Regions from separate parts of the Arthrobacter sp. FW306-1B-F12A genome, predicted to be linked through region 1. Evidence: riboswitches for the same ligand, from Rfam matches in the RefSeq annotation. Region 1 holds a riboswitch; each other region holds the start of a gene.
The links. Region 1 has a riboswitch for cyclic di-AMP ahead of AC3WJU_RS14495 (NlpC/P60 family protein). Riboswitches for the same ligand answer to the same signal wherever they lie in the genome.
Positions count from the first base shown of each region.

Region 2: it holds a riboswitch for cyclic di-AMP, as region 1 does, so the genes downstream of both, AC3WJU_RS03560 (hypothetical protein) here and AC3WJU_RS14495 (NlpC/P60 family protein) in region 1, are expected to answer to the same signal.
Region 3: it holds a riboswitch for cyclic di-AMP, as region 1 does, so the genes downstream of both, AC3WJU_RS17935 (aggregation-promoting factor C-terminal-like domain-containing protein) here and AC3WJU_RS14495 (NlpC/P60 family protein) in region 1, are expected to answer to the same signal.

Region 1 is NZ_JBYSXD010000029.1:31,057-34,321, reverse strand. Features, by position in the region: gene mobA (molybdenum cofactor guanylyltransferase) at 1-515, opposite strand, end outside; gene AC3WJU_RS14500 (HNH endonuclease) at 553-1,053, opposite strand; gene AC3WJU_RS14495 (NlpC/P60 family protein) at 1,303-2,067, opposite strand; cyclic di-AMP (ydaO/yuaA leader) riboswitch at 2,073-2,239, opposite strand; gene AC3WJU_RS14490 (M23 family metallopeptidase) at 2,385-3,203, opposite strand; cyclic di-AMP (ydaO/yuaA leader) riboswitch at 3,206-3,265, opposite strand, start outside.
Region 2 is NZ_JBYSXD010000004.1:102,984-106,248, reverse strand. Features, by position in the region: gene AC3WJU_RS03565 (flavin-containing monooxygenase) at 1-977, shown strand, start outside; cyclic di-AMP (ydaO/yuaA leader) riboswitch at 1,062-1,207, shown strand; gene AC3WJU_RS03560 (hypothetical protein) at 1,222-2,337, shown strand; gene AC3WJU_RS03555 (PucR family transcriptional regulator) at 2,496-3,265, opposite strand, start outside.
Region 3 is NZ_JBYSXD010000045.1:14,027-17,291, reverse strand. Features, by position in the region: gene AC3WJU_RS17940 (bifunctional glycosyltransferase family 2/GtrA family protein) at 1-596, opposite strand, end outside; gene AC3WJU_RS17935 (aggregation-promoting factor C-terminal-like domain-containing protein) at 757-1,494, opposite strand; cyclic di-AMP (ydaO/yuaA leader) riboswitch at 1,497-1,670, opposite strand; gene AC3WJU_RS17930 (sensor histidine kinase) at 1,835-3,265, opposite strand, start outside.

The DNA of each region.
Region 1 (3,265 bases):
AAAACCGCGGCGTTGACCAGGCCACGTTCTTCTCCGGCAGCTTGCACTTCGCGCTGCAAAGCAGATACGCGGTAGATCCCGAGCAGCGGCTGCTTCCTACCGTCGCCGGATACGGACATGGCCCCGTCCGTGTCCTGGTGGCCTGCAACTTCCCGGAGCAGGACCGGAACCGCGGCGGAGGCCAGGGGCATATCGCAGGCCAGGACGAGAACCCAGGGCGCGTGCTTCGTGGACGGCTCCTCGCCGTTTTGCGTTTCGCCTCCGTGCCCCAGGGCGAGGAGTCCGGCGGCGATCGCGGCTGCGGGTCCGGCGAAGGGCGGCTCCTCCCGCGCGGTCAATGTGCCGTCCGGCAGAGTGCCGGGATCCGGGCCGACGACGACGACGCTTCCCGCACCGCGTGCGGCCGCCACGGCGCGCTCAAGGAGTGTGGCGCCGCCGTATCTCAACTGGGCTTTGGGCACGCCGCCGAGGCGGGAGGACTTGCCACCCGCCAATATCACCGCATCAAAGTCCACCCGCCCAGATTACCCGGGAAGCGGGCTCAATTCCGGTTCAGGCCGCCGACTCGGGCAGGAGGAAGGGATCCCATGCGGGCGCAGGTTTCTCAAGCTCCTTGATTTGCCAGATAGTCCCGGTGGGCGCCGCCGGAGTGAACCTCAGTTTCCAGCCCATCTCGGCTGGGGTGTGGTCACTCTTGGCGTTGTTGCAGCGCAAGCACGCTGCCACCAGGTTTTCCCAGGAATCCGCGCCGCCCCTGGATTTGGGGTGGACGTGGTCAATGGTGTGCGCTGCTTTCCCGCAGTAGGCGCAACGGTGACCGTCACGGCGCAAGACGCCGCGGCGTGTGACCGCCGTGATGGTGTTGTACCTTGGCCGGATGTAGCGATTGAGCAGAATCACGGAAGGACGTCCGAGAATCTCTTGTGGCCCGACGACAGGCTCGTCGCCTTCGGCCACTACGCTCGCTTTTCCGGTGAGCACAAGGACCAGCGCCCGGCGGAAGGTTACTACCGCCAGCGGTTCATATCCAGCATTCAGAACGAGTGTGCGCATGCACGTACCTCTTCACGGCCGCACCCGTCAGGGGCGCGAGGGCCGGCTGCCCTCTGCATGTACGGGCTGTGGATCGACAACCTAAGAGTAAACACCAGAAGGCCAGATCAACGAATCCATGCGGGGGTTCCAGCGCAGTGTCGGTCAAAGTTCATGTGCCGGACACGTAAGCGCACGCTCGTTAAAACAGGACATCCCCACCGGCGGACCAGCGGGGATGTTCCAGTGAAGCTATGTAACCGGGGCTATTTAGCCACCAACGCGGATGAAGACCGGGCCGGAGCCGACATTGACGCTGTAAAGGGCGGTGGTGCCACCGTTCCAGCCGCCGTGGACTGCCATGCCGTTGCCGACGTAAACAGCGATGTGGGCCATGCCCATGCCACCGTTCTGGTAGTAGACCAGGTCTCCCGGCTGCGCTTCAGCAGCGCTGACCGTACGGCCAAGGGAGAGGTAGTCTGCCGGCCAGCCGTGGAAGTTGATGCCAACAGCGGCCAGGGAGTTCGAGGCCAGGGCAGTGCAGTCCTGGGCAACGCCAAGCTGAGCGTAAGCTGCGGCAGCAATCGCTGCGCCCTTGCCGCTGGCAACCTTCGTGGCGGGCGAAACAGCAGCGGTCACAGAAAGCGTCGAGGAGCCGGTAGCGGCACCCGTGGCAGCCTGCGAAGCCGGAGCGGCTTCCTGGGTGGCAACCGGAGCTGCGACAACCGGAGCAGCTTCGGTGGAAACCACCGGGCGTTCGTACTTGATGGCGACGGAGGAGTCGGCCGAAATGCTGGCTTGGGCGATGGACTGGACTTCCAGGGCGGAGGTCGAAGTGGACTCGCGGGGAACGTTGGTTTCTGCAGCGTTGGCTGCGATACCGCTAGTGAGCACCAGACCGGAAGCAGCTGCGATAACGGCTGCCTGACGGCCTACGCCACCGGCGTTGCTGCCGACAGTCTTAGCGATAACGGCAAGCGAGTTGGTCTTGGTGACCACGGCACGGTGGCGCGCAACAGTAGAGCGTGAAGACACGTTAAGAGGCCTCTCCCTATGCCCGCGAGGTAAGCTGTCGGATTCGGATGGGAGTCATCCGGCCACACTCCTCCCTCTCGGAAGTCGTGCGACTTAACCCCAAGGCCATCGGTGAAGATGACCAAAAGTGGGTCCCCCGCCTCTGCCAGACGATGTTTTGCGAACGGAACCTCGGGCAGTGGCAGAGCTAGGCAATCCACCCGAGTGCATCAACTCTCTAAAAGTTGATGCGAGTTAGACGGTACATGAGTTTTGGCTGAATGTCACATTCAGGTCACGGAGCGTGACAAGCATGCGAGAGACTTCCATCGGATTGGCTACAGCCAGCCCAGGGGGTCAACGACGTCGCCGTTGACCATGACTTCAAAGTGGAGGTGGCAGCCCGTGGAGGCGCCCGTAGTGCCGCTCAATGCGATGACATCGCCTCGGCCAACCGTTTGGCCCACCTGGACGTTGAACGACGACAAATGGTTGTACGTGGTTTCCAGGCCGTTGCCATGGTCCACCACAATGCGGTTTCCGCCGCCATACGGATGCCAGCCGGCGAAGGTGACCTTGCCGGCCGCGGCAGCATGGACCTGGGTGCCGCACTGGGCCACGAAGTCCTGGCCGCGGTGGAACTCCCCCAAACCGCCCGTGATGGGATTCACGCGGTAGCCGAAAGGCGAGGCCGTGGTCAGGGTGTCCAGGGGCGCCCCCAGGGTGCCCTTGGAGGACGAGGTCTTGATGGTGCCGACGGACTGTGCGCTCAAGAGCTGCTTGAGCTTGCTGTCCGGATCCGCCGTGGTTGACACTGCGGCACGGCTGAAGTCGATCGTGGCGCTTGCCGCGGCCGGAATCTCGGGCTGGGTGCCCACAGCCGAGGCGGCCTGGCTTGAATCCGCCGTGGCCGTCATGGCGCCGGTGCCCGGCATGGCGACTGTCAGGATGAGGCCCGTCGTGGCGAGGGCCACTCCGGCCTTCTGTCCCGCTCCGCTCGCGGCGGCGAATTCGGCCATCTGTCGCAAAGGACCCTTGCGGCGGCGAAGTTCGCGATGGGGATCGCGCGGCCGCTCGTGCTCGACGGCGCTTGTGCTCCGCAGCTCAGCAGTAGGACCGGACGCGCGCCTGCGGCCCCTGGTGTTCTGCGTGGTCAAGGTTTTCCTCTCTGGCAAGCCTGCGAAGTTAGCTGTCGGATTCGGGCCAGAGAGATCGTGGA
Region 2 (3,265 bases), on a different contig from region 1:
GCGTCGGCGACGTGTGGCGGAGCCGATGGGATTCCTTGCGCCTCTTCACCCCGGCGCAGCACGATTCCCTTCCCGGCCTGCCATTTCCAGCCGCCCGGGGGACCTTTCCCGGCAAAGACGCCATGGCCGAATACCTCGAGAATTACGCCACGAACTGGGAACTCCCGGTACGCCATGGCGCCCGCGTCGTCGGCATCGAGCGGGAGGACGGCCGGTTCCGGGTGCAGTCGATCGCCGGGTCGATCCTGGCGAGAAACGTTGTTGTTGCCACGGGCCCGAATACACAGCCACGGGTCCCGGCGTTCGCCAGGGATCTCGATCCAGGCATCCACCAACTGCACGGAGCGGAATACTCCAACCCGGACTCAATTCCGCCCGGAGATGTCCTGGTGGTCGGCTCCGGCACCTCCGGCGTCGAAATCGCCCTGGAGCTCGCACCCACGCACCGCACCTACATCGCAGGAAACCCTCCGTTCCACATTCCGGGCCCCGTGACGCGATACGCCGGCGGGCTTTGGTGGCTCTTCATCCACAAGGTGCTGAACAGATCCACCCCTATCGGCCGCAAGGTCGCGCTCGGGTTCACCCAGCACGGCGCGCCACTGATCCGGACCTCAACGCGGGAGCTCGACGCCGCGGGAGTCACCCGCCTACCACGCCTGAAGGGCACGCGCGATGGCCAACCCCTGACCGATGAAGGCCACGCGATACCGGTGTCCACGGTCATCTGGGCTACTGGTTACCAACCGGACTTTGGCTGGATCCAAGGACTTCCCACGGATGAGGACGGCTGGCCGCTCACCCTCCGGGGCGCCGTGGAACAACTCCCAGGACTGTTCTTTGTGGGCATGCCCTTCCAATACGGGTTGACCTCCGGCCTCGTGGGCGGGGTCGGCCGCGACGCCGAACACGTCGCGGGACTCATCGCCGGCCAGGCCGGGCAAAAACGGGTCACCGCGCCCGTTATTCAAATGTGACATTGCATGCCGGCTGTTGTAACGTCGAGGGGCGACCCAGTCCCCAACCGGGCCGCTTCCGGGTTGACGCCGAGCTCTGCCGCAACCCGGAATCCGCCAGACCCACGGCAGAGACGGGGGACCCAGAGTCTCCGGGCCCACTTCAGGCCCTTGGGGTGAAGCCGCCACGCGCGGCCGGACGGCCTCGTCCGAACCCGACAGCTAACCTCGAAGGCGTTGAGAGGCAATCACCATGTCCCCAACCATGGATCAGCCTCGCCGTGCCCAAGTGGCGGGCGAGAGCACCAAACCAACCGGACGTCGTCGGGCCACAGACAGCGAACCGTTCATCGCTGCGGCGGCTTCCGAACCTTTGAGTTCGACGGCGGCGCCCACCCCCACGGCAACACCGACGACGGCGGCACCCACAACGCGCGCGGCCGCCCGCGCAGCCGAACGGAAGCGGGCCTCAGAAGCCAGCGAAACTGCGGCCATTCAAACAGTGCCTGCCGCGGCGGCAGAACCTGCCACTGCGGCCATACCGACTGTCGCTGCCGAGACCGCGGCTCCTGCGACAGCTGAGCCGGCCACTGCGGCCATACCGACGGTGTCTGCTGCGACCTTGGCTCGCGCGGCAGCAGAGTCGGCCAAAACCGAGAACGCAGCCACAACGGCACTTCCCGCGGCAACCCGCGCCGGCGCCGGTCCGGCGACCCTTACCGGTTCCTCCTTCAGCCGTGAACCACACGCCGTCCTCAAGAAGGCCGCCGCCGTCCGGACGATGAGCAACCGAATGGCAGTGGTGACAGGTGCCCTAGGCATCTTGTTGGCCGCCGGCTCCCTGGGACAAGCCCTCGAGTTGCCCTTCTTCGGCCAGGAATCCCGTGCCCAGGACGCTGCCAGCGCAGACAGCCAGGACTCCACGCAATCCGGCGCTCCTTCCACGACGCCAAGCACCTCCCCCAGCGCTGCGGAATCACCTTCGGCAGCTACCCCGAGCGCCAAGTCCGGCCAGGCCGGGGACCCGGCGCAGCATTCGCCGCAAGGACCGGTAGCTGTCGAATCGTCGAGCGTCCCTGCACCGTCGATCTCCGTTCAGGTTCCTGCCCTCCCGTCAGCGCTGCCCCCAAGCCTCACCCCGGCGCCTGTTCCTTCCACCCCGGTTCCGGCCCAGCCTGCGCCTGCTCCCAGCCCCGGTCCGACCGGACCCGCTAGCCCAACCCCGACACCGGATCCGACGGATCCAGCGTCTCCGACTCCCGCACCCACAGGTTCTTGGAAGCCGCGGACCCCGGCCAGCCCCACACCGACGCCACCGCCTACCCAACCGGGCGTCGATCTTGGGTCGATTCTGGACGCAGCAACCAAGGCACTGCAGTGAGGATGGGAGGGCATCGAGCATTTGCCGTCGAGTGGCACGGACGGTGCTGCCGGAACACCCGGACGCAGATGATTCAGCACCGCCCGGACCGCTGGCGCTGCAGCCTTCAGTTGAGGCAGTTCAACAAGTAGGCCAGCGCGGTTTCCGGTACCTGCGCTTCAAATCCGCGGTCGGCCAGCCCAGCGGCGCGCCTTGAGCGTTGCGTGGAGTTCGAGCCGGGTGGCGCCATTCAGCGGATCCGCTCCGATAAGCTGGCGGACCCTGGCCAGTCGGTTGTAGATGCTGCTGCGGTGCAGGTGGAGCTTCGAGGCCACATCCTGAACGGAGCCGTCGCTGTCGTAAAGCAGTTCGAGCACGGGCAGCAGCTCGCCGTTGCGGTCGGCGTCCTCGATCTCCTGGAAGTGCACGGAACCCGAATCGTCCCAGCCCCCGGGCGCCTGTAGCCGTTCGAACAACTGATAGATCCCGGCCGAGCGGCTGTCCACGAGCTCGCCGAGCGGAGGATCGACGGCGGCAGCCTGGGCCGCGAGCTTCGACTGCCGGTACGCCCGGCCCAGTTGGCGAATAGCCGCAAACGGCTCGCTGATGCCAAGAATGACGCGGTCCACTTTTCGGCCGGCGCGCTTGGCGAGTTCCAGCTGATAGTGGACCAGGACCTGGGCATGCTCTGCCCGTCCGCCCGTTTCGCGGAACAACAGGACCGAGTGCGTCTCAGTCCCGGCGCTGAAAAGCACGGAATCGACCCCGATAGTAGCCTGCAGTGCGGCGGAGCGGTGCGTCAGGGTCGCCGCGATCGGATCAGAGACGCCGCCACTGTCCGCAGCATCGAGCACGGTCACCAGCTGCCACGGTCCCCTGCCTTGGATCTCCTTCCATCCCGCCACGGCCGCCACCGCGTTGGACTCGCCTTGGCATGCAGCGAGGAATT
Region 3 (3,265 bases), on a different contig from region 1:
CTGAAGCGGGCACCCATGAACGAGTGCAGCATCAAGTTGTAGCTGCGCGAAATGAACTCGCGTTTGGGGCCGCGGACGACCCGCGAGTTACGGGTCAGCCGTGTGCCGATGGCGAGGTCCGAATGGCCGGAGATCAGCGGCGCCAAAAGGGGCGCCAGTGCGGCGAGGTCAGTGGAAAGGTCAACGTCCATGTAAGCCAGAACGGGCGACGGCGATGCAAGCCACACCCTGCGAAGGGCGTTGCCGCGTCCCTTCTCGTCAAGGTGGACAACCGCGAGCTCAGGCAGTTCCCGGGCTACGCGCTCCGCGATTTTCAACGTGCCGTCCGTGCTCGCGTTGTCAGCCACGGTGATGCGGAAGCCATGCGGGAAGGATTCGCGCAAGTGGCCGTGAAGCCTGCGCAGGCACTCTTCGAGATCGCGTTCCTCGTTGAAGACGGGGATGGTGACGTCGAGGACGGGGATGGCGGTGTGGGTGTCCACGGGGGCGCGCCGCCCCGTGCCGCGCTGGATGGGAGTGCTGGGTTGGATGGGAAGGCCCGGCGGCACCACCGCGGGGTCCTTCAGGGTTCCGGAGGTGGATTCGATGAGCGTCATGTATCCAGAGTGCCGTTGCCGAATATGAAGGCTTTAGGCGGAACCTGTGACGTGGCTGTGGATGTGTGACCAGCGTGGCGCATCACTTGCCTGGCCAAGAAACGGAGAGGCCCGCCCCGGAAGGGACGGACCTCGACGTACTTTGTGGTTGGCTCTTGGCTTAGTACCAGTTGTGGGCCAAGTGGAAGGACCATGCCGCGGACGGCGATCCGTAGCGTTCCTTGATGTAGTTCAGGCCCCAGCGGATTTGCGTCTGGTAGTTGGTCTGCCAGTCGGCGCCTTCGGACGCCATCTTTTCGGCCGGCAGCGACTGCCCAATGCCGTAAGCGCCACTGGAGGCGTTGGTGGCAGTGGTGCGCCAATCCGATTCCTTGTTCCACAAGGTGATCAGGGCCGACATTTCGCCCTGGCCCCAACCGTAGGAGGGAAGGATGCTTGCGGCGTAGGCCTGGGCGCCGGAGGGATCATCGACGGCGACGGGTGCAGCCGGTGCCGCTGGAGCAGGGGGTGCAGCGGGTGCGGCCGGTGCGGCAGCCTGGGGCGCGACGGCGGCCGGAGCGGGCGCGGCTGCCTGGCTTGGCGTCGACGCAGCGCTCGGCGTGGGGCTCGCGCTTGCGCTCGCCGACGGCGTGGCGGTGGCCGAAGGCGTGGCTGAGTGATCCACCGTGCGGGATTCGGACGTGCGGCTCATGTCCTGGGCGTTGATGGCTTGTCCGGCGGCCTGGGTGGCAGCGCCTGCGCCGAGGAACACGGCAACGACGCCGGCAACAACTGCCATGCGCTGGCCGGTGCCGAGGTTCGAGGCGGCTCGCCTCAGCGTGGAACGTGACTTGTTTCTCCGGGCAGGTTCGCCGCGGTGGCGCGCAACAGGGCGCGACTGATCCTTGGAATCAGACATGGTGATTGCCTCTCGACGCCTGCGGAGTTAGCTGTCGGATTCGGATGAGGTCATCCGGCCGTGGCCACGGCGGAACGTGGCGGCACGGCTTCACCCCTAGGGCTGGCTCAACATGAGCGCTTGCCCGGAGACCTGGGTCCCCCGTCTCTGCCTGGACTGTTGGGCACCGGGGAGTGGCAGAGCTCGGCGCCTACCCGGCGGTGGCCGGAATGATCCAGCGCACCTATTCGACGGTACAGGAGGATCCAGCTTAAGTCACATTTAGGTAACGGAGATCACGACGCCGGTGCGTCGACTTGCGCGCGCCGCGCACCGGCGTCGTACTCTTCTGGTTCGCCCGTCAGGCCGGGGCAGTCCTGAGCGCCGGGAGCCGCACCGCGAACTCCGTCCGGCCAGGCCGCGACGCCACTTCGACCGTGCCGCCGTGCGCCTGAACGATGGATTCCACAATGGACAAGCCGAGGCCGGAGGTGCCCTCGGAGCCGGACCGGGCGGCGTCGGCACGGGCAAAGCGGGAGAAGATCCTGCCCTGGAATTCAGGCGGGATGCCCGGGCCGTTGTCGGTCACGGTCACCACGGCGCTGCCATCGGCGGAGCGCATCACGCCCGTGACCACGGTGGTTCCCGCCTCGGTGTGCTTGCGGGCGTTGGAGAGCAGATTCGCCAAAACCTGGTGGAGTTGGGTGGTGTCGCCGCGGACCGTGAGGGGCTCATCCGGGAGCTTGAGCTGCCAGATGTGCTCGGGGGCCATGACCTTCTCGTCGCTGACGGTCTCGATCACCAACTGCGTGAGGTCCACATCGGTGAATTCCGGGGCCTTCCCTTCGTCCAACCGGGCCAAGAGAAGGAGGTCCTCCACGAGGGTGGTCATGCGTTCGGACTGGCTCTGCACCCGGCCCAGCGACTTGCGCCCGTCTTCGGTGAACGTCTCGGTCATGCGCAAGAGTTCGGTGTAGCCGCGGATGGCGGTCAGCGGAGTGCGTAGTTCGTGCGACGCATCCGCGACGAATTGGCGCACCTTGGTTTCGCTTTGCTGGCGGGCCTCGAGGGCGCTCGAGACGTTGTCCAGCATCAGGTTCAAAGCATGGCCGACGCTTCCCACTTCGGTGCTCGGATGGGCCGCCGACGCCGGAACACGCACCGCGAGGGCCACTTCACCGGCGTCGAGCGGAAGTTTCGACACCTTGGTGGCGACGTCGGAGAGTTGCTCCAAAGGCCGCATGGTACGGCGGATCAGCACGGTTCCGGCCAGCCCGATCAGGACCAGTCCGCCCAAGGAGACCAGCACCATGGTCCAGACGAGGGAGGCCTCGGTGTCCTCTTTCGAGGCGAGAGGGAGACCTGTGATGACAACATCGCCGTATGGAGTTTCGGTGGCCACCAGCCGGTAGCCGCCAGTGGACAGCGTGCGATCAACCGGGCGGCCATCGGACGGGAGCGCCGACAGGATTCGGGCGTCGCTGGGCGACAACGGCGCACGTGTGGCATCGGAGGACAAGAAGCCGGCATCACTGCTCACCTGGCCTGCAAGGATGCGTGCATTGAGCGTGCCGATGCTCTGGCCGCGGGGGTCCAGCGGGTCCGGACGGCCGCCAGGGTTGCCTTGCGGCGGGCGGCCGTGGGAGGCCTGCATCAATTGCTGATCGAGCTGCTTCGTGAGGAACACATCCATGGAGGCATAGCTGACCACCCCGACTGCACCGCAGATGGCCACAAGGAGTGCCATGGAGAGAAGGATCAAGCGCGTGCGCAAGTGCCAGGTTGAAGGATT